Planctomyces sp. SH-PL14: one gene and its partner. The main gene of each other region encodes a partner of the protein of the gene in region 2 in a complex. Links are inferred from orthologs where the notes say so. Each region holds a gene or a part of one and is shown on either strand. Other genes may lie near its edges. The genes, in order: VT03_RS00555 and uvrB.

Evidence for each region.
Region 1: the proteins of uvrB (region 2) and VT03_RS00555 are in contact, whole or in part, in a crystal structure (PDB 7EGT), measured with the Thermus thermophilus proteins. The link is inferred for Planctomyces sp. SH-PL14 from one-to-one orthologs. Residues at the interface, in WP_096411307.1 of Thermus thermophilus: Glu23, Leu25, Arg26, Asp27, Gly28, Glu29, Arg30, Phe31, Arg55, Glu326, Asp327, Phe328, Glu379, Ser382, Gln383, His398, Gly400, Arg401; in WP_096412145.1 of Thermus thermophilus: His654, Arg656, Phe657, Gln666, Asp668, Glu669, Lys680, Arg681, Leu682, Ser683, Lys685, Tyr686, Ala687.

The regions. Positions count from the first base shown.
Region 1 is NZ_CP011270.1:137,130-148,925, reverse strand. The notes cover bases 4,889-7,857. They hold VT03_RS00555 (ATP-dependent helicase), read right to left. Parts: upstream 7,538-7,857; coding sequence 5,240-7,537; downstream 4,889-5,239. Other genes in these bases: VT03_RS00560 (DUF3500 domain-containing protein), read right to left, coding at 4,889-5,213. Also shown: VT03_RS00580 (alpha/beta family hydrolase), read left to right, coding at 1-354; VT03_RS00575 (sulfatase), read left to right, coding at 424-2,052; VT03_RS00570 (hypothetical protein), read right to left, coding at 2,437-2,919; VT03_RS00565 (formylglycine-generating enzyme family protein), read right to left, coding at 3,007-4,182; more of VT03_RS00560, read right to left, coding at 4,182-4,888; VT03_RS00550 (hypothetical protein), read left to right, coding at 8,322-8,798; aceE (pyruvate dehydrogenase (acetyl-transferring), homodimeric type), read left to right, coding at 9,264-11,796. UniProt on the Escherichia coli protein: A helicase with DNA-dependent ATPase activity. Unwinds DNA duplexes with 3'-5' polarity. Translocates on single-stranded DNA with 3'-5' polarity. Initiates unwinding more efficiently from a nicked substrate than double-stranded DNA.
Region 2 is NZ_CP011270.1:2,073,215-2,084,932, reverse strand. The notes cover bases 6,668-9,558. They hold uvrB (excinuclease ABC subunit UvrB), read left to right. Parts: upstream 6,668-6,995; coding sequence 6,996-9,122; downstream 9,123-9,558. Other genes in these bases: VT03_RS08035 (NPCBM/NEW2 domain-containing protein), read left to right, coding at 9,193-9,558. In the rest of the region: VT03_RS08075 (MBL fold metallo-hydrolase), read right to left, coding at 1-154; VT03_RS08070 (CapA family protein), read right to left, coding at 342-1,412; VT03_RS08065 (FoF1 ATP synthase subunit delta/epsilon), read left to right, coding at 1,625-2,035; VT03_RS08060 (alanine racemase), read left to right, coding at 2,058-3,152; VT03_RS08055 (DUF1080 domain-containing protein), read left to right, coding at 3,728-4,492; VT03_RS08050 (aminotransferase class V-fold PLP-dependent enzyme), read right to left, coding at 4,550-5,719; VT03_RS08045 (alpha/beta fold hydrolase), read right to left, coding at 5,716-6,579; more of VT03_RS08035, read left to right, coding at 9,559-10,428; VT03_RS08030 (glutamate mutase L), read left to right, coding at 10,531-11,718. UniProt on the Escherichia coli protein: The UvrABC repair system catalyzes the recognition and processing of DNA lesions. A damage recognition complex composed of 2 UvrA and 2 UvrB subunits scans DNA for abnormalities.

The DNA of each region.
Region 1 (11,796 bases), 1.9 Mb from region 2 along the record:
AAGTCGATGGGGGGCCGCATGGCCACCATGATCGCCGACGAAATGGGCGTCGCCGCCTGCATCTGCCTCGGCTACCCCTTCCACCCCTCCGGCAAACCTGCGGACCTGCGGCTGGAACCGGTCCAGAAGATCGAGACGCCGACCCTCATCCTGCAGGGAACACTCGACACCTTCGGCGACAAGAAGGAAGTGGAGGGGTTTACGCTCTCACCGTCCGTGACGGTCCAGTTCCTCCGCGAAGGGGACCACAGCTTCCAACCCCCGCGGAACTCCGAGCGGACGCGGGAGTCGAACTGGGACCATTGCGTCAAACAGATCCACAAGTTCGTCTTCGAGCTGATGCCCGTCGTGTGACATGCCCACGACGAAGGGCAAGGCGTCGGGCACAACCCAGAATCGGTGACTTCAGAAAAGGTGATCGAGATGAGCGCTCGCCTCGCGTGGCTCCTGGTCCTGCTGTGCATCGCCCGCGCGCAGCCGGCGTCGGCGATGGACCAGCGGCAGATGAACATTCTCTTTTGTTTCGCCGACGACTGGGGCCGCTACGCCAGCGCCTACGCCCGGCACGAGAAACAGCCCTCGCCGAACCAGGTCGTCAAAACGCCGAACATCGACCGCGTCGCCCGTGAGGGAGCGCTCTTCCGCAACGCTTTCGTCTGCGCCCCCTCCTGCACCCCCTGCCGCAGCGCCCTTCTCAGCGGCCGGTACTTCTTCAACTGCGGTCGGGCGGCGATCCTCTCGGGAGCCAAATGGGATCCCTCGATTCCGAGCTTCCCCCTGCTGATTCACGAAGCCGGCTACCACATCGGCGAGACGTGGAAAGTCTGGAGCCCGGGAACGCCGAACGACGCCCCCTTCGGCGGCGGGAAGTTTGCCTACGAACGCGGCAACCTCCCGAACAACTTCTCTGAGAACGCGACGAAGATGGTCTCCGAGGGGAAATCACTGGCCGAAGCCCGAACGGCGATCGAGCGGCAGGTGACCGACAGCTTTGACGCATTCCTCAAGGACCGGAAGGGACGCGAGCCGTGGCTGTACTGGTGCGGCCCGACGACCGTCCACCGGACCTGGATCAAAGGCTCCGGCAAGGCCCTGTGGGGGATCGAGCCGGACGACCTCCAGGGAAAACTGCCCCCGTTCCTTCCAGACGTTCCAGAAGTCCGCGAAGACTTCGCCGACTACCTCGGAGAGATCCAGGCCTTCGACTCCTACGTCGGACTGCTGCTGAAGCGGCTTGAAGAGACCGGGGAACTCGGCCGGACGATCGTCGTCATCAGCGGCGACCACGGCGCTCCCGGTTTCCCCGGCGGCAAGTGCAACCTGTACGACTTCGGCGTCGGCGTGACGCTCGCGATCCGCTGGCCGGACATGACTCCCGACCGGGTGATCGACGACTACGTGAACCTGATGGACCTCGCGCCCACGTTCCTCGACATCGCCGGCCTGCCGATGCCGCCGGGGCTCAGCGGTCGCAGCCTCCAGCCGCTTCTGCTCTCAAGCAAAAGCGGCCAGATCGATCCTGCCCGGACTTGGGTGGTGACGGGCCGGGAGCGGCATGTGGACAACGCCCGGGAGGGGAACAAGCCGTACCCGCAGCGGGCCCTCCGGACGAAGGATTTTCTGTATGTCCGCAACTTCGCGGCGGACCGATGGCCGATGGGGGATCCGCTGGCGGTGACTGACGACTCCGCGCCGTCTCAGGAGGAACTGGAGCAGAATACCCGCGTCGCCTTTGCCGATATGGACGCCGGCCCGACGAAGGCGTGGTTGATTGCTCACCGGAACGATCCGCAGTGGATGTGGCACTACGACTATGCGTTTGCCAAGCGGCCGGCGGAGGAGTTGTTCGATCTCAAGAGCGATCCGTACCAGATCAAGAACGTGGCGGGCGATCCGAGCTACGCCGACGCGAAGGCACGGATGTCGGCGCAGCTGATGGAGGTGCTTCATCAGGTCAAGGATCCGCGGGTGACGGAGGATCCGGTGCCGTTCGAGGCGGCGCCTTACACGGACCTTGCGGAGGCCCCGGCGCGCAGCCGTCGTAAGCAGTAGTCCGACCGGCGAACGAATGGTCGGTCGCCCGCTTTAACCGGGTCCAGGGGCACCCTGGTCAGGGGATGCAAGGGGAAGAATTCCCCTTGCCCGCCGGAGGCCTGGCCGTCGAGAGATGTCTGAAGGAGAGCGTGTCCAAACGCGGTCACCGTGTCGTATGCCCCCTCACCAACCCGCGGCGCCTTCATGGCGGGCGGTGAGTCCTCAACGCTGGTACCACAAAGGGGACGTCCGTTGCTTACCACGGTTCCTCATAGAAGTGCCTCCGGCGGCAAGGGGGCGTGGCCCCCTTGACCCCAGGCTGCCGTAGCACGTTGGGTTTGAGCTATGGAAGCTTCGCCGGCAAGACGCGGTTCGAACCAGCGGGATCAGCTCTTCACCGTCTCACTCGGCCGGACGCAGCGCCTTCAGGTCGATCGGCTTGCGCCCGAGCCTCTCCGCTTCCCGGTTCGTCGTCACCGTCACAGTCTTCGTCCCCTCATCCCACAGGAGGGCAATGTCCGGATACGTCTGCGTCCGGTCCTTCCGCTCCAGGATGCTCACGATTACCTCGTAAAGCGGCTGGTTCTGGCGGGAAAGCTGCTGGATCTCATTCTTGGTGATCCCGCTGAACTTGAGCGCGTTTCCATCTAGGACGCAGTTCACATTGATCGCCCGGAACAGCTCCTGAAACGTCATCTCCAGCGGATGCCGGATCTCCGCATTCACCGGCACCCGGAGCCGCTCCAGAAACGCCTCCGGCAGATCTTCCTGGAGCCGGACGACAAAGCGCTTCTCTGCAACCTTCGCCTTGCCCGCAGCCGGCTCCTCCGCAAACGCCAGCGCACTCCAAAGACAGAGCATCAGCAACGCGGCCCGTCGAAGCATGGTCGGTCTCCCGTCCTTTGATGAACTCGGGAGGAGTACCGCTCAAGGACGCGGAAGATTCGCCGCAACTTGTCCGATCTCAACGGACTATTTCGTCTTCTTCTGCTCCGCGATCTTCGCCTGGGCCGCGACGAACTTCTCATAGCCCGCGTCGTCCACGACCCCCCGAAAGCCGGTGTGGACCGTCCCCGTGAGAAAATCCCCCTTCATCCGGGCGGTCGTCCGGTAGCCGGTACAGCTGTTCGTGTTGCACAGGTACGACCCGCCCCGCTGGGACCGCTTGACGATCCCCGGCTCATCCGGATCGAGGCTGTCTTCGGGGCCCCTGGGGTTCTTCCGCGGGCTTTCGGAGTAATAGTCCGCCCGGAAGAAGTCGTGGCACCATTCCCACACGTTTCCGGAGATGTCGTACAGCCCCAGACCGTTCGGCTTGAAGGACTTCACGGGACTCGTCGTCAGGAACCCGTCGGAGTTTGTGTTGTCGAGCGGAAAGTCTCCCTGCCAGTAGTTGCACATCGCGGTCCCGCCGGGATCCCGCTCATTCCCCCACGGATAGAGGAGGTCCTTCCCGCCGTCGCGGGCCGCGTACTCGTACTCCGCTTCCGTCGGCAGCCGCTTGCCCGCCCACCCGAGGTATGCGTTGGCGTCTTCCCAGTTCACGTGGACAACCGGGTGGTTCATGCGGCCCTCGATCGACGAGCCGGGACCGTCCGGATGCCGCCAGTCCGCCCCGGGCGTGATCTGCCACACCTGATACTGCCACTGCGGAAGATCCCGGTTGAGCGCCTCGCGGTCGAACTTGCTGTTGAACGTCAGCGAGTTGGGAACGAGCGCCTTGTCCGGAACCAGACTCATATTGAGCCCGCTACGGGCCAGGTCTTCGCGGGTCGGCGTCTTCTCGGCGAAGGTCTTGTAGCCGGTCATCTCGACGAACTCGGCGAACTCCGCGTTCGTCACCTCCGTGACGTCCATCCAGAAGCCCCCGAGCTGGACGCGGTGCCGGGGGAACTCGTCGGGACGCAAGCGGTCCGGGTTGGTCTTGTCCTGCGGCTCCTCCGAGCCCATCTGGAAATCGCCGCCGCCGACCCACACCATGCCCGGAGGGGTGGCGTGTGGCGGGGCTTCCTGCGAGACCGTTCCCGCGCTCCCGCCGCCCGACGGCGGAGTGAGCGCGATGGCGGCGACCGCTCCGACCATCAGGAGCGCGGCCCCTCCGACCATCCACAGTCCCGCGCTGCTGCGTCCCACATTCGTTCCGGACATCAGTTCGAATCTCCCACGAGCGGCAGGCCGAAATCCCCCTGCCGGCTTCTCCAGACACATTGCCAGGTATCGACCGCTCCATCGCCGCTGAATTCATCGGAAACCGTGGCGACGCACTCCAGGAGGAACGTCGGCCCCTGGATCCGGAACGAGTGTGGCTCCTTCCGATTCTCCGATCCAGCCCATCCGAAGTGGACCTCGTCCCAGCCCCGCTCGGCGATCGTCCGCAGCCGCTCGTTCGCGACCTCCTGAGGCAGCATTCGGCACATGTCGACGACCGGCCGCCGGGCGAGTTCCTGCTGAACCGGATCGAGCTCGGAATACCGGAGCCCCAGCGGCGGAGCGAGCGGAACCTGCGCTTCCCCTTCCGAGGCGATCACGGCCGCGGGCGACTCCCGGTAGGCGGCCCGTTCGCGCTGCGCCGTGGAGAAGGTGGCGACGAGTTCCCGCATTCCATCGGGGACGCGGCGGGGATCCCAGCCGGGAATCCCATTCGCGAAATCATCGCCTCGCCACGCGATCATCTGCGGCGTCGACGAGACGATCCGCCCCTGGTCGACGACGAAGTTCAAGGAGATCCGCGACCCCTCGAGCGACAGACTCCAGCGGGACGCCGGGCCGGGGCGTCCGAAGAGCGTAAGGTGGCAGTTGTCCGAGATGGCGTGGGCCGAGAGAGGTTTCGTCTCGGTTTCGTCCCCAAGCTCCACCAGGACCGGATCCAGCGTCGGCAGGACGGCGAGTGATTTCAAGAGGGGCGACAGGGCGTGACGGATCGCTCGGTTCCCGGCGGCGAACTCCAGCGGGAGCCCCCGTCGATAGAGCCGCTCGCCGCATCCCCAGTCGAGCCGGCGCGGATCGTCGAACGGCAGCAGGGCGACCCGCCGCTCGTCGGCATTCAGCAGCGAGAGCAGGTGTTCCGAGGCGTCCACCAACGGGTTGGTCTTCGGCTCCTCCTGCGACCGGGCCGGACGACCGGCCAGCGACAGAAACGCCAGTCCGAGGATCAGGACGCGGGACAGGGTGGGGATCATCTGTGAGGTCATCGAAGAGGGGCCCATCAGGTTCCGATCGGCTGCAGGGGGGCTTTGCCGACAACGAACGTTTCCTCGCGCTGGGTGTCGGCGAACGTCACCTTGACGATCTTATGCCGGCCGAGGCCGCTCGACTGCGTCACCGTGCCGACGCCGAACCGCGGATGCCGGACCTGCTGCCCCAGGGCGAACCCCCGGGGAACCTCGGCCGGCTTGTTTGTGCCGTTGAGCAGGTCCGCAGCAGTCGTCAGCAGCGGCTTCTTGTCGAACTCCAGCGGCTTCCCGACTGGCGTGCGGGCGCGGTGTTCTTCCAGATGCGATTCCAGCTCGTCGCGGTGTTCCACCTGACGCTGCAGATTGGCAAACGGCGACGTGACTTCGTTGATTCGATCCGCCTCGAACTCCGAGATGAACGGGCTGGGGATCGAGGTCAGGACCTTGCCGCGAAAGGCCCGGAACCCGGTGTGGGTCAGCGTAAGCTTCTCCCGGGCGCGGGTCATCCCGACAAACAGCAGCCGCCGCTCTTCCTCGAACTCGTGGCCGGACGTCTGCCGCTCCTGCGTCTGTGGATCGCGGATCGCCCGGTCATGCGGGATGAGCCCTTCTTCAAGACCGAGGATGAACACTTCTGGAAACTCCAGCCCCTTGGAGGCGTGGAGCGTCATCAGCGTGACCCGTCCCTGAGCGTCGTCGAGGAAATCGGTATCGCTGACGAGCGCTGTCTCTTCGAGGAACCCCTCGAGCGAGCGGTCTTCTCCCATCAGCTCGTCGTACTGGCGGGCGGCGGTCACCAGTTCCTGAACGTTCGCCAGCCGGTTCAGGTCCTGCTCGGACCGGCTCGCCTGCCAGACGGAGGTGAAGCGGGTCTTTTCGATGATCGCCTCGATCAGCGCGGCGACGGAACCGGAGTCAGCGAGCGACAGGGCCTCCATCATCCGGCCGAACGACTGAAAGCCGGCGATGGCTTTGGCCGAGAGCCGCGGAATCTCCTTCGCCCGCCGGCAGGCTTCCAGCGGTGTGAGCCCTTCGCGTTCGGCCCACGCCATGAGCCGCTTCTGGGACGTCTCTCCCAGGCCCCGGAGCGGCGTGTTGACGACCCGCAGAAACGCGGTCCGGTCGGCGGCGTTATAGACCAGCCGCAGGTAGCCGATCATGTCCTTGATCTCGGCCCGGTCGTAGAACGCGACCCCCTGGGCGACCTGAAACGGGATCCGGTTCCGGAGCAGCGACAGCTCCAGCGTCCGCGAGAGAGCGTTGACCCGGTAGAAGACGGCGAAGTCCTGATACTTGCGGGCCCCGGACTCGACCGCATCGTGGATCCGCTTCGCAATCCCGTCCGCCTCGCCGTTGCCGTCCGAGTACAGGACGAGCTGGACCGGCGTCCCTTCGTCCCGCGTCGGGATCAGGCTCTTGGCCTTCCGCTGGGAGTTGTGGGCGATGAGGCTGTCGGCCGAGCGGAGGATCGCGGCGGAGCTCCGGAAGTTGTGCTCCAGCCGGACCACTTTGGACTGCGGAAAGTCGCGTTCGAAGCGGAGGATGTTGGCGATCCGCGCCCCCCGCCAGCCGTAGATCGACTGGTCGGGATCCCCGGTGGCGCACAAGTTGGGATACCGCTGCGAAAGAGCCTGGACGATCCGGTACTGCGCGGCGTTCGTGTCCTGGTACTCGTCGACCAGGATGTAGCGATAGCGGGCGTCGAGCTGGGACCGAATCTCCTCGTGGTCGGTCAGCATCTTGGCGACGTGGAGCAGCAGATCGTCGAAGTCGACGCTGTTCGCCTCCAGGAGGTACTTCTGATAGCCCGGATAGACCTTGGAGAGGATCGCCTGCCAGTGGTCGCCGATCGAGTTCAGGTACTTTTCCCGGTACTCGTCCGCCGTGATCAGGTCGTTCTTGAGGTTGCTGATCCGGTAACCGAGCTTGTCCGGCGGATAGGTGACGGGGTCGATCCCCAGTTCCTCGACCACGCTCCGCATGGCCCGCTTCTGGTCCTGATCATCGAGGATCGTGAAGTTGGAGCTCAGTCCGACGGTCGGCCCGTACTGCCGCAGCGTGCGGACGCAGAACTTGTGGAAGGTGCTGACCCAGACGTTTGACTCGGGCAGGAGCGTCTCCACCCGCTCCTTCATCTCGGCCGCCGCCTTGTTCGTGAAGGTGATGGCCAGAATGCTCCGGGGCGAGATCCCGCGCTCGACCATGTGCGCGATCCGCCGCGTCACCACTCGTGTTTTCCCCGAGCCCGGTCCGGCCACGACCAGGAGCGGGCCGTCGACGTGCTCCACGGCGGAGCGCTGGGGAGCGGTCAGTCCATCAAGAATCGACACGTTTCGCCTTCCTGGGCCAGTAGTGAACAAACCATCATACTGGATCAGTGGCGAAGACGTAGCGTGGCTGGTGTCGACTCGTTCATGGGGGCATTTCGCTGGATGGTGGTCGCCAAATACGGCCCTTACCGGGTCCAGGGGCACCCTGGTGGGGAGTGCAGAGGGGCCTGTGTTGTTTTCTTGGCCCTTTGCCCGCCGGACGCCGTCTCGTCGAGAGATGTCTGAAGGAGTGAGTGTCCAAGCGCGGACCACGTGCCGTATGTCCCCGCACCAACTCGCGGGAATTGCAGAGCGAGCGGTGAGGATTGAGGGAGTCCTCATGGCTGGTACCACAAAGGGGACATCCATTGTGTACCACGGTTCCTCACAGGAGTGCCTCCGGCGGCAAGGGGGCGTGGCCCCCTTGACCCCAGACTGCCGTCGCACGTTGGGCGTGAGCGAACAGTGCCGTGCCGGCCAGGACGCGGTTCGAGCCATCCCTCGTTGACCAAACACCATCCAGCGAACGCACCCGCTCAGGGGGCCCCGGCTCCGGCGGGCGAAGGAAAAGCCAACAGAATCGAAGCGGGACACCAGGAGCCCCGGAGAGTCGCCGCAATGCTGTCAAGACGTTTTCTGCGGATTGTGCGGACTTTGACGCCGGCGCCTGCCGATAACGATGGTGAGCGCTGAACCATCAGCGAGGCTCTGCCGACGGATGTCGGGGCGAGTGTCCGCAGCGCGGACAGGGATACGCCGCAGCCTGTCCTTGATGATTTCACCAGGCCCAAGGGAGGGGCTCCGCATGACCACCCGTTCCGCCATGTCCGTCACGATCTGTGCCCTGGCCGCCAGCGCCATGACGGGCTGCAGCACGTCGACCGTCACCCGCGCCCAGAACGCCGCCATCCAGCCGACCGGCTTCGAGCACCACGACCCGTACCGTCCGGGCGGACCGGTCCAGAACGCCGCCGACCACGTCTACGGCGAACACACCACCTTCCACCAGGGCGTCGCCCCGGCCGGTTACGGCAACTGCCCGAACGGCAGCTGCCCGCCGCAGGGCTACGCCGGTGGTCCGGGCTGTCCTCCGGGAGCCGGCGGACACGGTCACTTCGGCCACATCGGACCGGACGGCGACTGGTACCCGACCCACCGCTACTCCTACAGCTACAAGACGCCGCAGAACCTCGAATACCCGCCGCCGCAGGTCCCGGGCGGTGCGGTCGTCTATCCGTACTACACGCACAAGGGCCCCAGCGACTTCTTCCGGAAGCACTGAGATCCCGGGGGGGAAGGGGCGTCGGTCCAGTCCGCGCCCCGATCACCCACCTCTGATGCGGGCTCGCCCGTGCCGCAGTGACGACTGCGGCACGGGCATTTTTGTTGACGCGTCGAGACCGTTACCGACCGACGCATCGAATCCGATTGATGGATAAGGTCCGGTCCCGCGTCCCCCCGGAAACGAGACTGCCTCCGGTAGCGACTGGCGAATTCTGCTGTCCACCGCACCGGTTTTGAGACCGCCCCGCGACGGGGTTTTGCGTTTGCCCCAGTTCGCTACAATTCCCCGGTTTGGCAGCCCGGAAAGTCGCCGGCGGCGTCCGGTCCCGTTTTCCCCGCTGCACTGCCTGGTCTGGCCTCCATCGGATGGGGGGGGAGACCGCTCGACTGCCTGCCACGGCCCCGGCGCGATGGCCCCGGCCGCCGAACTGTTAGCGAAATCTTCGGTTGGAGAGAGTTTGAGATGTTGGATTCGACCGCTTCTGATCCGAACGCGACCGACGGCGCCGTACACGGGATCGACCCGCTCGAACTTGAAGAGTGGTACGAGTCCCTCGAAGACGTCATCCATCGTTACGGACCGGACCGCGTCCAGCAGCTCCTCGTCAACCTCCGTGAGCGGGCCTACCTCCGCGGGGTCATGATCCCCTTCACGGCGACGACCCCGTACATCAACACGATCGGTCTCGAAGATCAGCCGCGGTATCCCGGCAACCTCGAGATGGAACGCCGGATCAAGAGCTTCATCCGCTGGAACGCGATGGCGATGGTCATTCGCGCGAACCTTAAAACCGATGACGGCCGCGCTGGCGGCGTCGGCGGTCACATCTCCACCTACGCCTCCTCCGCGACGCTCTACGAAGTCGGCTACAACCACTTCTTCCATGCCCGGACGCCGGATCACACGGGTGACATGGTTTACTTCCAGGGGCACGCGTCCCCGGGGATGTATTCCCGCGCCTTCATGGAAGGGCGACTGAGCGAAGCCAAGCTCGACAACTTCCGTCAGGAAGTGAACCGCGGCGAAGGGCTCTGCAGCTACCCGCACCCGTGGCTGATGGAAGATTTCTGGCAGTTCCCGACCGTCTCGATGGGACTCGGCCCGATCTGCTCGATCTACCATGCCCGGTTCCTCCGCTACCTCCAGCACCGCGGCCTGATCGACACCAGCAAGTCCCGCGTCTGGTGCTTCATCGGCGACGGGGAAGTCGACGAGCCGGAAACGCTCGGCGCCATCACGCTGGCGGCCCGGGAAAAGCTCGACAACCTGACTTGGGTCGTGAACTGCAACCTCCAGCGGCTTGACGGTCCGGTCCGCGGCAACGGCAAGATCATCCAGGAACTCGAAGGAGCCTTCCGGGGTGCGGGCTGGAACTGCATCAAGGTTGTCTGGGGCAGCGACTGGGACCCGATCCTGGCGAAGGACTACAACGGCAAGCTCGTCAAGCGGATGGGGGAGATCGTCGACGGCCAGTACCAGAAGTACGTGGTCTCGAACGGCGATTACATCCGCCAGCACTTCTTCAACGATCCGGAGCTGCAGGCGCTGACCGATCACCTCAGCGACGAACAGCTCACGAAGATGCGCCGCGGCGGTCATGACGTTGAGAAGGTCTACGCGGCCTTCAAGCACGCCACCGACCACAAGGGGGCCCCGACGGTCATCCTGGCCAAGACGATCAAGGGATATGGTCTTGGCGAGGAGGCAGAAGGGCGGAATATCGCCCACAACCATAAGAAGTTCAAAAAGCACGAAGCCGCAATCCGCTACGTACGGGACCGCTTCGGGATCCCGGTCGAAGACGCGGATCTGGAGAAGGTTCCTTACTACAAGCCGGCCGAAGACAGCGCAGAAATGGCGTATCTGAAGGCTCGCCGCGAGCAACTCGGCGGCAGTATTCCGGCGCGGAACCCGACAACGGACAAACTCTCGATCCCGGCGATCGACGACAAAGTTTACGCCCGGCAGCTGAAGTCCGAAGGGGCGATGGCCTCCACGACTCAGGCCTTCGGAGCGATCCTGCAAGCCTTGATGAAGAACAAGGCGATCGGAGAGCGGATCGTCCCGATCATCCCGGACGAGGCCCGGACCTTCGGTTTCGAAGGGATGTTCGCCGCCGTCGGGATCTATTCCAGCAAGGGGCAGCTGTACGAGCCGGTCGACAAGCAGCTCGCAGACGGCTCCCCGAACATGATGTATTACAAGGAGACAACCGACGGCCAGATCCTCGAGGAGGGGATCAACGAGGCCGGCGCGATGGGCTCCTTCGTGGCGGCCGGGACCGCGTATGCCAACCTCGGCATTCAGATGATCCCGTTCTACACCTACTATTCGATGTTCGGGTTCCAGCGGGTCGGCGATTTGATCTGGTTGGCGGCTGACTCCCGTTGCAAGGGATTCCTCATGGGAGGAACCTCGGGCCGCACGACCCTCAATGGGGAGGGGCTTCAGCATGAGGACGGGCACAGCCAGCTGATTGCCTCGACCGTTCCGAACCTGATTGCCTACGACCCGGCCTACGCCTACGAACTGGCGGTCATCCTCCAGGACGGCCTGCGTCGGATGTACGTCGAGAATCAGGACATCTTCTACTACCTCTCGATCTACAACGAGCAGTACGAGATGCCGTCCATGCCCGAAGGGGTGATGGAAGGGATCCTCAAGGGGATCTACAAGTTCCGCTCGACTGACAGCGGCAGGGAGCAGAAGGTCCGCCCGCAGCTCTTCGGCAGCGGCACGATCCTGAACGGTGTCCTGAAGGCCCAGCAGATCCTCAAGGAGAAGTATGGCGTTGGGGCCGATGTCTGGAGCGTCACGAGCTACAACGAACTCTGCCGCGACGCGATGGAAGCCTCTCGCTGGAACCGCCTCCACCCGGCCGACACGCCGAAGAAGGGCTATCTCGAGGCGGTGCTGGCGGACGCCAAGGGGCCGTTCATCGCCGCGAGTGACAATGTCCGGGCCGTTCCGGACCAGGTGCGGCAGTGGATCCCGG
Region 2 (11,718 bases):
TCTGCGTCCCCATGAACGACCACGGGGTCCCGCCCATGTCGAACCCGACCCGCAGTTCCGGGATCCGCCAGTAGCTCTGGACCGCCGCGCGGGAGTACCCCTCGATCGTGTATCCCTGGAACGGCAGCGACTTGACGGGCAGATTTTCGAGCATGGATCACGGGGCCGCGGGCGTCCGACTCCGGAACCGCGGATTTCAGATGAACGAAGGGACGACGGTCTCGATTCGCCCAAGGCGAGGAGAGATCGCCGGATCGGCCCGGCAGCCGGCAGGCAGGGGCGGGGACGAAGCGGGGGTGAACTTTAGGCCGGGTACCGGACACCGTCACCACCGGCGCGGTTCAATCCCCGGATTTTCCAGGGGGCGTCGCCGCAGATCCTCTGGGAATCGTCGAGGCGGCCGGGGTCGAGACCGCCGCGGGAGCTGCCGGGCCGGCGCCGGGCGAGGAGCCGGGAGGAACCGGGATCGTCGGGCCGTCGGATGCGGTGTCGACGGGCCGCGGGATTCCGGCCGAGTCCAGCGTCACGGCGAAGGTCTCCAGATCGACGGGCGTGCTGTCCCCCTTGGAGAACGTCAGCCGGACCGCCCACCCGGTCCACTCCTCGGGGTCTTCCGGGAAGTAGTCGAACACGAAGTTCCCAAGGCTGTAGACGATCGGCCGGCCGCGGTAGACGTCGACCGTCTGGACGACGTGCGGATGCGACCCGATCACCGCCGAGGCCCCGGCGTCGATCAGCTCCCGGGCCAGCCCCCGCTGGTCCGCGTCCGGCATGGCGATCATCTCGTCTCCCCAGTGCAGGAACGGAATAATGACGTCGGCCGCCTTCGATTCCCGAACCCGGCGGACATCCGCGACGGCCATCTCCGCATAAAGGGGAGCGGAGCCGGCGGCGGTTTCGGTGGCCGCGTACTCCTTGGCCCGGAACCCGTTGTAGCCAAGGAGCGCGATCCGAACGCCGTCCTTCTCCAGGATCAGGGGCTTGCGGGCTTCTTCGAGCGTGCTCCCGCCGCCGAAGTGGGGAATCTCGGCTTCCTTGAGCAGCCGCAGCGACTCGGCGAAGCCGTCCGAGCCGAAGTCTGCCGTATGATTGTTCGCCAGACTCAGGGCGGAGAAGTACCGCTTCAGGGAGGTCTCGGAGCCGGGGGCGGCCCGGAAGGTGTAGGACTTGAGGAGCTGCTTCCCCTTGCTCCCGAGGACGCATTCGAGGTTACCGATCGTGAAATCGGCATCGTCCAGGAGGGCCGCGCAGTGCTCGAATGGGTCCTTGCCGCAGGCGACGAGATGCCCCGGTCCGCCGTCGAGCATGATGTCCCCGACGAACAGGACCGAGACCCGCTCATCGGCCGTGGCCGTCTGCGCGAGACCCAGCAGGACCGCTGCCCCAACGAGACACAGAAACACCTTTTGCATCACTGACCCCCTCCCGCGACTCACTTTTGCCCTGGTCCGGCGGCACTATACCGCGTGCCGGCGACCTCCGTCGAAGGGGCTTCTGCCGGAGGCGGGGCGGACCGCCGGCACCCCGGACGTGAGAATTCGCCCCCGATCCGTGACGCTCCCCCTCGTCTGCGGTACAGTTGTCGAACGTCCGTCCAGCGTCTCATCGGAATCTTCGCTGTAACATGATTGCTGCCACCGAACTGCGACTCGTCGTCGTTACCCCGGAAACCACGCTCATCGACCAGAACGTCCGGTCGCTGCAGTTCCCGCTGTTCGACGGACAGATCGGCGTCCTGCCGGGGCGGGCCCCCGCGGTCGGTCGGCTTGGCACCGGCGAGCTCCACTTTGATACGGGGAGCGGCGTCGAGCGGTACTTCATCGAAGGCGGGTTCCTTCAGATCAAGGGGCACATCGTCACCCTGCTGACGAACGTCGCCGTCCCCGCTTCGCAGATCGACGCCACCAAGGCCCGCGCCGAGCTGGCGGCCACGCAGCAGATGCCGGTCGGAACGGACGAAGAATACGCCGCCAAGCAGCAGGCCCAGGAAAGCGCCCGCCGCAAGATCGCCCTCAAGGATGGCGGCCACCACTGATCCGCCGAGGGATGACCGGTCGATGATCGGCAGGCACTCGAGTACGCTCGAAACGCCGGCGCTCTGTGTCGATCTGGACATCCTCGAGCAGAATGCGGCGCGGATTGGCGAGCGGCTGAAGGCGTGTGAAAAGCGGTGGCGCTGTGACGCCGGCGGGCTGCTCTCGGCGTCACTGATCCGCTATCTGGCCCCGTTCGGTTTAAGTGGCGCTGCCCTCCCCTCGCTGTCGAAGGCTGAACGTCTCGCCGAGGCTGGGGAAACCGATCTCGTTGTGACGCGGCCGATCGTCGGTCCGGACAAGCTGGAGCGGTACGCCCGGCTGGCGCGGCGAGTCCGTCTGGTAGCGACGGTCGACCACTACGTTCATGCCGAGCAGATCGACTCGATCTGCCACCGCGAGGGGCTTCGCGCGGAACTGCTCGTCGAGGTCAACCTGGGCCGGCACCACCTGGGGGTGCGGCCCGGACCGGACACTCAGCATCTTCTTCGGGGAATCCGCCGGCTCTCGAATGTTGAGGTCATCGGACTGACCGGTGATGTCGGGCACCTCGACACAATGACTCCGGCGGCCGAGAGAGAGAGGCTGGTCTGGAGCGCGATGGGGATCCTGGGGGAGACCCGCGAGCGGATGGCGCAGGACGGGATGCGGTGCGATGTCGTCTCGGTCGCCGGTGCGGATCTCATCGGAGAAGCGGCGCGGTGTCCGGAGCCCACTGAGCTGCGCATCGGCGGAGACGTGTTCGGTGACCCACATCGGCCGGCGGAGGACCTGTCGCTGCGTCCGGCGCTCTGCCTGATCGGGACTGTCCTTCACCGTGGAAAGCTGGAGCGGGCGGTTCTCGACTGCGGTGCGGCGGTGTTCTCATCCTTCGAGCGTCGTCCGATCGTGCGGCGGATTGCCGGGGGTCATGAGCTGCCCGATGCGGCGATCGACGCGGTCGATGACGAGACCTGCCGGCTGGCCCTGGGGCCGGAGTCATATGATCTGCGGATTGGCGACAAGGTCGAACTGGTCCCTTCGGCGGACTCCGTACGGCATTCGGCACACCGGGTTCTCTACGCGATTCGTTCCGGCGCGGTGGTGGACGTCTGGCCTCTGGATCTGCGATCACTGTGAGGTCCGCCCGTGGGTGCGTTGGCCGAAAGGTGGGCAGTTGAGGAGTGAGTGCGATTCCGGCGCGTGACAGCACCGTCCTTGCCGGCACGACTCTGCTCACTCAAACCCAACGTACGACGGCGGCCGGGGTCAAGGGGGCAACCCCTTGCCGCCGGAGGCGCTTCCATGAGGAACCGTGGGGCACTACGGATTTCCGCTTTGTGGTACGAGCGTTGAGGACTCCCTCAAACCACACCGCTGGCGTTGCAATCCTGGCGGGTTGGTGAGGGGGCATACAGCACGTTGTCCGCGTTTGGATACGTGATCCTTCAGACATCTCTCGACGGCCGGGCCTCCGGCGTGCAAAGGGGCGTTGCCCCTCTGCACTCCCCACCAGGGGGGGCCCCCTGGACCCCGGTTCACTGGCGCAAGGGAGCCTCCGTCCGCCGCGGCCTTCCGGTGTGATTGCGTTGCCGGGATCGTGGGTCCACAATCGCCCCTCCGGATCGTTCATTCCCGTCTCACGACGCTGCCTGTTGCCATTGAGGTCTTCCGTGTCGCGCCGCCTGATCGCCTCGTTCGCCTTCGCTCTCCTGATGACGTCGTCCCTCGTCTCCTTTGGACAGGAGCCGAAGAAGGAAGAGTGGATCCAGCTCTTCAACGGCAAAGACCTGACCGGCTGGACGCCAAAGATCCGCTATCACGAGTTCGGGGACAACTGGAAGGACACGTTCCGCGTGGAGGACGGGCTGCTCAAGGTCCGCTACGACGGGTACGACAAGTACAACGAGACCTTCGGGCACCTGTTCTACAAGGACAAGTTCTCGCACTACCGGCTGCGGGTGGAGTACCGGTTTGTCGGCGACCAGTGTCCCGGCGGCCCGGGGTGGGCGATCCGCAACAGCGGGGCAATGCTCCACGGGGAAGATCCGAAGGGGATGGCGAAGGATCAGGACTTCCCCGCTTCGATCGAAGTTCAGTTCCTGGGCGGGACGGGGAGCGGGATGCGGACGACGGCGAACCTCTGCACCCCGGGGACGAATGTCGTGATGGGGGGGAAGCTGTTCCTGCCGCACTGCACGAGTTCGAAGTCCAAGACGTATCACGGCGAACAGTGGGTGACCGTGGAGATCGAGGTCCATGGGGACAAGGTCATCAAGCACATCATTGATGGCGAGACCGTGCTGGAGTACGAACAGGCGCAGCTGGATGAGCGGGACGCCCATGCCAAGGAACTTGCCGAGAAGGCGGGGACGAAGATGCTGAAGGAAGGGACGATCTCGCTGCAGTCGGAGAGCCATCCGATTGATTTCCGGAAGGTCGAGCTGCTGGTGCTCCCGGGCGAGCCGGGAAGCCTCTGATCACTGTCTGAACGCCGTCCTCGCCGCCGCGGCTGTGCCGGCTCCAATCCAGCGAGCTCAGCCGCCTGCGATCTCCGCGACCGCGTCGAGGGCGGCGTCGATCTGTCCGTCGGTCGTGGCCAGTCCGGGGCTGAGGCGGACTGTTCCTCCGTAAGGGAGCGTGCCGAGGGCGGTGTGGATGCGCGGGGCGCAGTGGAGGCCCGCCCGGACCTCGATGCCGAACTCGGCATCGAGGATCGACGCGACGTCGCGGGAGTCGAACCCCTCGATGACGAAGCTCACGACCGGCACGCGCTCGTCGGGCTCGGGACCGGGAACTCGTACGTTCGGAAGATAACGGAGTCCCTCCTGAAGGCGCGCCGTCTGCGCGGCTTCCCGCTCGTGGAGAGCACCGAGCTCTTCCTGTTCGATCCAATCCAGCGCTGCGGCCAGGCCGAGGAGTCCCGGGGTGTTGTGATTCCCCGCCTCGTACTTGTCGGGGCCGGCGGCGGGCTGGAGCGGGGAGTCGCTGTGGCTTCCCGTGCCCCCCTGCCGGAAACTTTCGAGGTCCGGGACTGCGTCGCGGGCGATGACGAGGACGCCGGTTCCGAGCGGGCCGCGCAGTCCCTTGTGGCCGGAGCAGGCGAGGAAGTCGATTCCTGCTTCGCGGATCGAAATCGGAATGTGCCCGGCGGTCTGGCAGGCGTCGACGAGGATCCGGGCTCCGTGGTTGCGGGCCAGCTCGGCGAAATCGGCGATCGGCTGAACCGTCCCCGTTACGTTGGAGGCGTGGGACACCGCGAGGAGCCGCGTCTCGGGACGGATCGCTTGTCGTATATCGTCCGTCGCGACTCGGCCTGCGGAATCGCAGGGGACGTGCGTCACGGCGATTCCGCGCTGCCGCAGCCATTCGAGTGGCCGGAGGACGGAGTTGTGCTCGATGTCGGTCGTCACGACGTGGTCGCCCGGCTTCAGGAAGCCGTGGAGTGCCATGTTGAGGCTGTCGGTTCCGCTGAACGTGAACACGACTTCGTCGCCCGGGCCGGCGCCGAAGAACTGGCCGAGCTTTGTCCGGAGCTGGCTGACTCGACGGGCGGTCTCTTCGCCGCTGCGGGTGGTCGCCCGTCCCAGCGAGACGCCTTCGTCCGTGAGATACCGCGTGACCGCCTCCACCACACCGGGCGGTTTTGGAAAACTCGTGGCGGCGTTGTCGAGGTAGATCCGCGGCGGGGGTGAGTCAGCGGTCAACGAACGGATTCCAGAAAGCCGTGAGCGGCGTTGATGACGTCCTGCGTCTTCTGCCAGTGAATGACGTGGCCGATTCCCGGGTGCCGGATCAGCGTCCCGTCGTGGAGCCGCCCGATCACGTCGTCGGCGTCCGCATCCGGCAGCATTCCGCCCGCCTTCACGTCTCCCTGGAGCAGGAGCGCGGGGCAATCGATGCGGCTCAGGATTTCGTCCCGATTGTACCCTTCGAGCCAGTTCCGCTCGACGACCGCCACGAGGGCCTGCGGATCGAGCTGCTTGAGGCTCGCCGCCGTGAAGCGGAGCGAGACGCCGTCGCGGATGTCTCCCAGGCGAAACGTATTGGTGCTCCCCGGGGACCCCATCCGGACCTCGGCAAGCTTCCGCGAGACGTCGCGGACGCTCTCGGGGGACCCGGCAAACCGCAAAAGTTCGCGGAAGTAGTTTAGCAGCGGCGTCGTTGCGATCCGTTCTCCCATGACGTCGAACGGCGGGTCTTCGAGGATGATGGCCCGGACGTTCCGCAGCCGGGCTGCGCATCCGGCCGCGACCATGGAGCCGAGCGAGTGGCCGTAGAGGTTGATCTCGCCGGAGAAGTGTGTCCGGAGGAATGTCATTCCCCACTCGACGTAGTCGGCGACGAGGTGCGGACTTTCGGCCCGGTCCGACTTGCCGTGTCCCGGGAAGTCGACTGCGAACACCTGCCACCGCGGGATGAAGGCGGAGAGCATGGGCAGAAAGGTTTGCCAGCGGCGGGTGACGCCGTGGAAGAAGATCAGCGGCGGGCCGTTTTGGGGACCGACGGCCACGTTGAGCCGTAGCGTGCCGATCGAGAATGACCGTTCTTCCAGTTGCGAGTCCATGGAGAATCCTGTGCGGATTGTTTGGACCGGGAAGTATATCGGGCGATGGTGATGTCGCGAGAACACGGTGAGGGCTCGTCCACCGGGTCCAGGGGCACCCTGGTCAGGGGGTGCAGGGGGCAGAATGCCCCTTGCCCGCCGGAGGCCCTCTCGTCGAGAGATGTCTGAAGGAGTGAGTGTCCAAACGCGGACGCCGTGCCGTATGCCCCCTCACCAACCCGCAGCGGTTGCAAAGCGAGCGGTGAGTTCCCAACGCCGGCACCACAAAGGGGACGCCCGTTGTGTACCACGGTTCCTCACAGGAGTGCCTCCGGCGGCAAGGGCTGGCCGCCCTTGACCCGCGACTCTTTACGCCTTCTTTCATTCAGCGCTTGGCGTAGAATATCGCTTCGACTTTTCGCCCCTGGATGGGATTCATGCCGCAGTTTGAACTGAACTCCGAATTCGCCCCCGCCGGCGATCAGCCCAGGGCCATCGAATCCCTCGTCCATAACCTCCGCTCCGGACAACGCTCCCAGGTCCTCCTCGGCGCCACCGGCACCGGCAAGACGTTCACCATGGCGAACGTCATTGCCCAGCTCCAGCGGCCGGCACTGGTCCTGGCCCACAACAAGACCCTTGCCGCACAGCTCTACAGCGAATTCAAAGAGTTCTTCCCCAACAACGCCGTCGCCTACTTCGTCAGCTACTACGACTACTACCAGCCCGAAGCCTACATCCCCCAGCGGGACATCTACATCGAGAAGGACGCCTCGATCAACGAGGAGATCGACCGCCTTCGCCTCCTTGCGACGAGCGCCCTCGTCTCCCGCCGCGACACGATCGTCATCGCCAGCGTCTCCTGTATCTACGGCCTCGGTTCGCCGAAGGACTACATCGAGATGATGATCCCCCTCCGCGTGGGGGAATCGATCGACCGCGATGAGATGCTCCGCCAGCTGATCGACATCCAATACGAGCGGAACGACATCGACTTCAGCCGCGGCAAGTTCCGCGTCCGCGGCGACGTCATCGAGATCTGGCCCGCCTATGAGGAGTTTGCGTATCGCGTCGAACTCTGGGGAGACGAGATCGAAAAACTCTCGATCGTGAACCCCGTCAGCGGCGAGAATTCCAAGCCGCAGAACGACGTCTATATCTACCCGGCCAAGCACTTCGTTCTCCCCCAGAACCGGATCGACGACGCGGTCGGCGAGATCGAGGAGGAACTGAACCAGCAGCTCGCCAAGTTCCAGAAAGAAGGAAAACTCCTCGAAGCCCAGCGGCTTTCCGCCCGCGCGCGGCACGACCTGGAGCTCCTCCGCGAGATCGGCTACTGCCCCGGAATCGAAAACTACTCGAGGGCCCTGGCCAAACGCCGCCCTGGCGAGCCGCCGGCGACGCTGTACGACTTCTTTCCCGATGACTTCCTGCTGTTCGTGGACGAGTCGCACGTCACGGTCCCGCAGGTCCGGGCGATGTACAACGGCGACCAGGCCCGCAAGACGACGCTGGTCGACCATGGGTTCCGCCTCCCGATGGCGCTCGACAACCGTCCGCTCAAGTTCGAGGAGTGGAACGCCCGCCGCGGGCAGGCGGTCTTCGTCTCCGCCACGCCGGCCGACTGGGAACTGGATCAGGCGGAAGGCCAGATCGTCGAGCAGATCATCCGGCCGACCGGACTCGTCGATCCCGTGGTCCACATCCACCCCGCCCGCGGCCAGGTCCCCCACCTCATCGAACAGATCCGGATCCGCGCCGCCCGCGGCGAGCGGACGCTCGTCACCGCCCTGACGAAGCGGCTCTCGGAAGACCTCGTCAGCTATCTCAAAGAAGAAGGGATCCGCTGCGAGTGGCTGCACTCGGAGCTGGACGCAATCGAGCGCGTGGAAGTTCTCCGCGAGTTGCGGGAAGCGAAGTTCGACGCGGTGATCGGTGTGAACCTGCTCCGGGAAGGCCTCGACCTTCCCGAAGTGTCGCTCGTCTGCATCCTCGACGCCGACAAGGAAGGTTTTCTACGCAGCGCGACGAGCCTGATCCAGACGATCGGCCGCTCTGCCAGAAACGTGAACGCAGAGGTGTTCCTGTACGCGGACGTCATCACCGACAGCATGCAGGAGGCGATCGACGAAACGAACCGCCGCCGGCAGGTTCAGATGGCCTACAACGCCGAACACGGCATCACGCCGGAGACGATCAAGAAGGCGATCAAGCGCGGCATCGAAGAGGAGATCGAAGCCCGCCGGATCGTCCAGCAGGCGGCGGGGGCGACCGACGAGCGGCAGTTCGTCACGCAGGAGTACCTCGCCGAGCTCGAATCGGAGATGTTCACGGCGGCGCAGAACCTGGAGTTCGAACGGGCCGCGCAGCTCCGGGACCGCGTCCATCAGCTCAAGCAGCAGATGGCCAGGGGAGGCGAGTCGATTCCCGTGGGGGATGTCGATCGTCCCGGCTTCGCGACCTCCGGTACGCGGGAGCGCGGGGAGCGAGGCCGCCGCGGCAAAGGGAGTGGACGCGGCGGTGGAAGCAAGGGGCGTGTTCCCCGTCCCAAGAAGAACATGTGAGCCGCTCGCGGCGCCGCTCTGTTGCTCATTCCCCTGCCCCGCTGTGTCGTTGGATTGAAGACCGGAACCCATGGTTCAGCCGTTCAAGACGCTCAGCCGAATCCTTGCCGGAGTGGTCTTCACCAGCCTCGTTGCGGTTGCCTCACCGTTGCCGGCGAGCGAGCTGCAGATCGAAGTCCGGGGAGAACCGGCGCCGGTGGCCGCGAGCCGGATCGTCCGCTGGTCGGATGAGGCGATCGCCATCGAGGGACCGTCCGGAGCGAAGACCTTTGATCGGCAGCAGGTCCTTTCGATCGGATTTCCGCCGCGGAAGCCGGAGTCGGAGGGGACATCATGTGTCTGGACGACCGCAGGCGATGTCCTGATCGCCGGAGACCTACGGCTGGCGGATGAGGTGCTTCACGTCCGGCTCTCCTTGCCCACATCAGTCGAGATTCCGGTCCCGCTCGAAGAAGTCCGCGCGATCCGCCGCCTTGAAGGGGAGCGCCTCTCTCGATTCCCCACCCGCCCCCGTGACGCGGAGCCCGCGGATGACGTCGTGTTCCTGAGCAATCGGGACATCCTGCGGGGGGAGTTCGTCGGACTTAATCGTGGCGAGTTGCAGTTCCGGTCGAGCGTCGGCGAGACGAAGATTCCGGAAGCCGGCTATCGCGGCATCCTGTTCAGTCCGGAGCTGCTGACGACGAGACCGGTCCCCAGACGACACGAGACGGTTGAGCTGGTGAACGGGACGAACCTTGTTGTCGACAGCACACAGTTCGATCCGTCGGATTCCCGCTGGCGGTTTCGCCGCGATGCGGACGAGCTGGCGATCTCCGAAGACGCGATGGTCCAGATTCAATTCCTGACCGATCGCGTCCGGCCCCTTTCGAAGTTCCCGCCGGTCGCGATCAGGAGGACACCGTTTCTTCCCGGGCTATCGGAGGTCGCGGAAGCCGACTCCCCTGCGGCGCCCCCTGTGGCGGTCATCGGCGGGCGGGCCCTCTGCCAGGGATTGGCCGGCACTGGCCGCACCCGCTGGGAATTTGAGATTCCTCCGACGGCCGCCGAGTTTCGTTCGTCGATCGGGCTACCGGACCAGGTCGGGGCCGCCGGGAGCGCCCGCTTCCGGATCGAGCTCGACGGGGTCGACGCGTATCGATCAGACCTGCTTCGCGGCGGAGGAACGCGGCAACGGGTGCCGCCGGTCTCCCTGGCCGGGAAGAAGCGACTCGCGCTCGTGGTCGACTACGGCGAGAACTGGGACGTCCTCAACGAAGGGGTCTGGATCGATCCTCTCGTTCTTTTCGAGGCGGCGGCCAGGTAAGCCGATCAGTGCCGGCGCGGGCGGAATGGTGTCACTGCCGCGACTGTGGTATCTCTCGCTCGTCCATCCCGTTGAGGCCTGCCCCGAACCGAGAGCGACCGGATGCCCGTCGATCCCAGTCAGATCCAAGTCATCCTGGCGACCGACTGCGGCAGCACCACCACCAAAGCGATCCTCATCGAGAAGGTCGACGGGCACTACCGCCAGACCCACCGCGGCGAAGCCCCCACAACAGTCGAACAGCCGGTTGCCGACGTCACGGTGGGCGTCACGAACGCCGCGACCGAAGTCGGCGAACTCGCCGGCCGCCGCCTCATCGACGATGACGGCCAGATCATCCGCCCCGCGACCGATCGCGAAGGGTGCGACATCTATATCTCGACCTCGAGCGCCGGCGGGGGGCTCCAGGTCCTCGTCACCGGCGTGATCCGCGAGATGTCGGCCGCCAGCGCCGAGCGGGCGGCGCTCGGGGCGGGAGCGATTGTTCTCGACATCATCGCTTCGAACGATAAGCGGAAGCCGCACGAGCAGATCCAGCGGATCCGCGACCTTCGGCCCGACATGGTCGTGATGGCGGGTGGAACGGACGGCGGGACGACGAAGCACGTCCTGCAGGTCGCTGAGCTGATCGGCCCCGCCAAACCCCGGCCGCGGTTCGGCAGCAACTACAAGCTCCCGGTGATCTTCGCCGGGAACGACCAGGCGGCAGCCCTCGTGGCGAAGACGTTCGACGATTCGATCACGCTCTCGGTCGTCGACAACGTCCGGCCGATCCTCGAACGGGAAAACCTCGCTCCGGCCCGGGACAAGATCCACGACCTGTTCCTCGAACACGTCATGGCCCACGCTCCCGGCTACGACAAGCTGATCTCGTGGGCCGACGCCCCGATCATGCCGACCCCCGGGGCCGTCGGCGACATCCTGCAGCAGATCGCGAAGGCCCGTGGCATCAACTGCGTCGGCGTCGATATCGGCGGGGCGACGACCGACGTCTTCAGCGTCTTCCGCGGCGAGGATGGCCAGCCGGTCTTCAACCGGACCGTGAGCGCCAACCTGGGGATGAGCTACTCGATCTCCAACGTCTGCGCCGAGGCGGGGATGGAGAACGTCCTCCGCTGGGTCCATCTGGAGATGGACGAGCGGGACCTGCGGAACCGGGTCAAGAACAAGATGATCCGGCCGACCACGATCCCCCAGACGCTCGAGGCCCTGATCTTCGAGCAGGCGGTCTCCCGCGAGGCACTGCGGCTGGCCTACATCCAGCACAAGGCGTTCGCGACGACGCTCAAA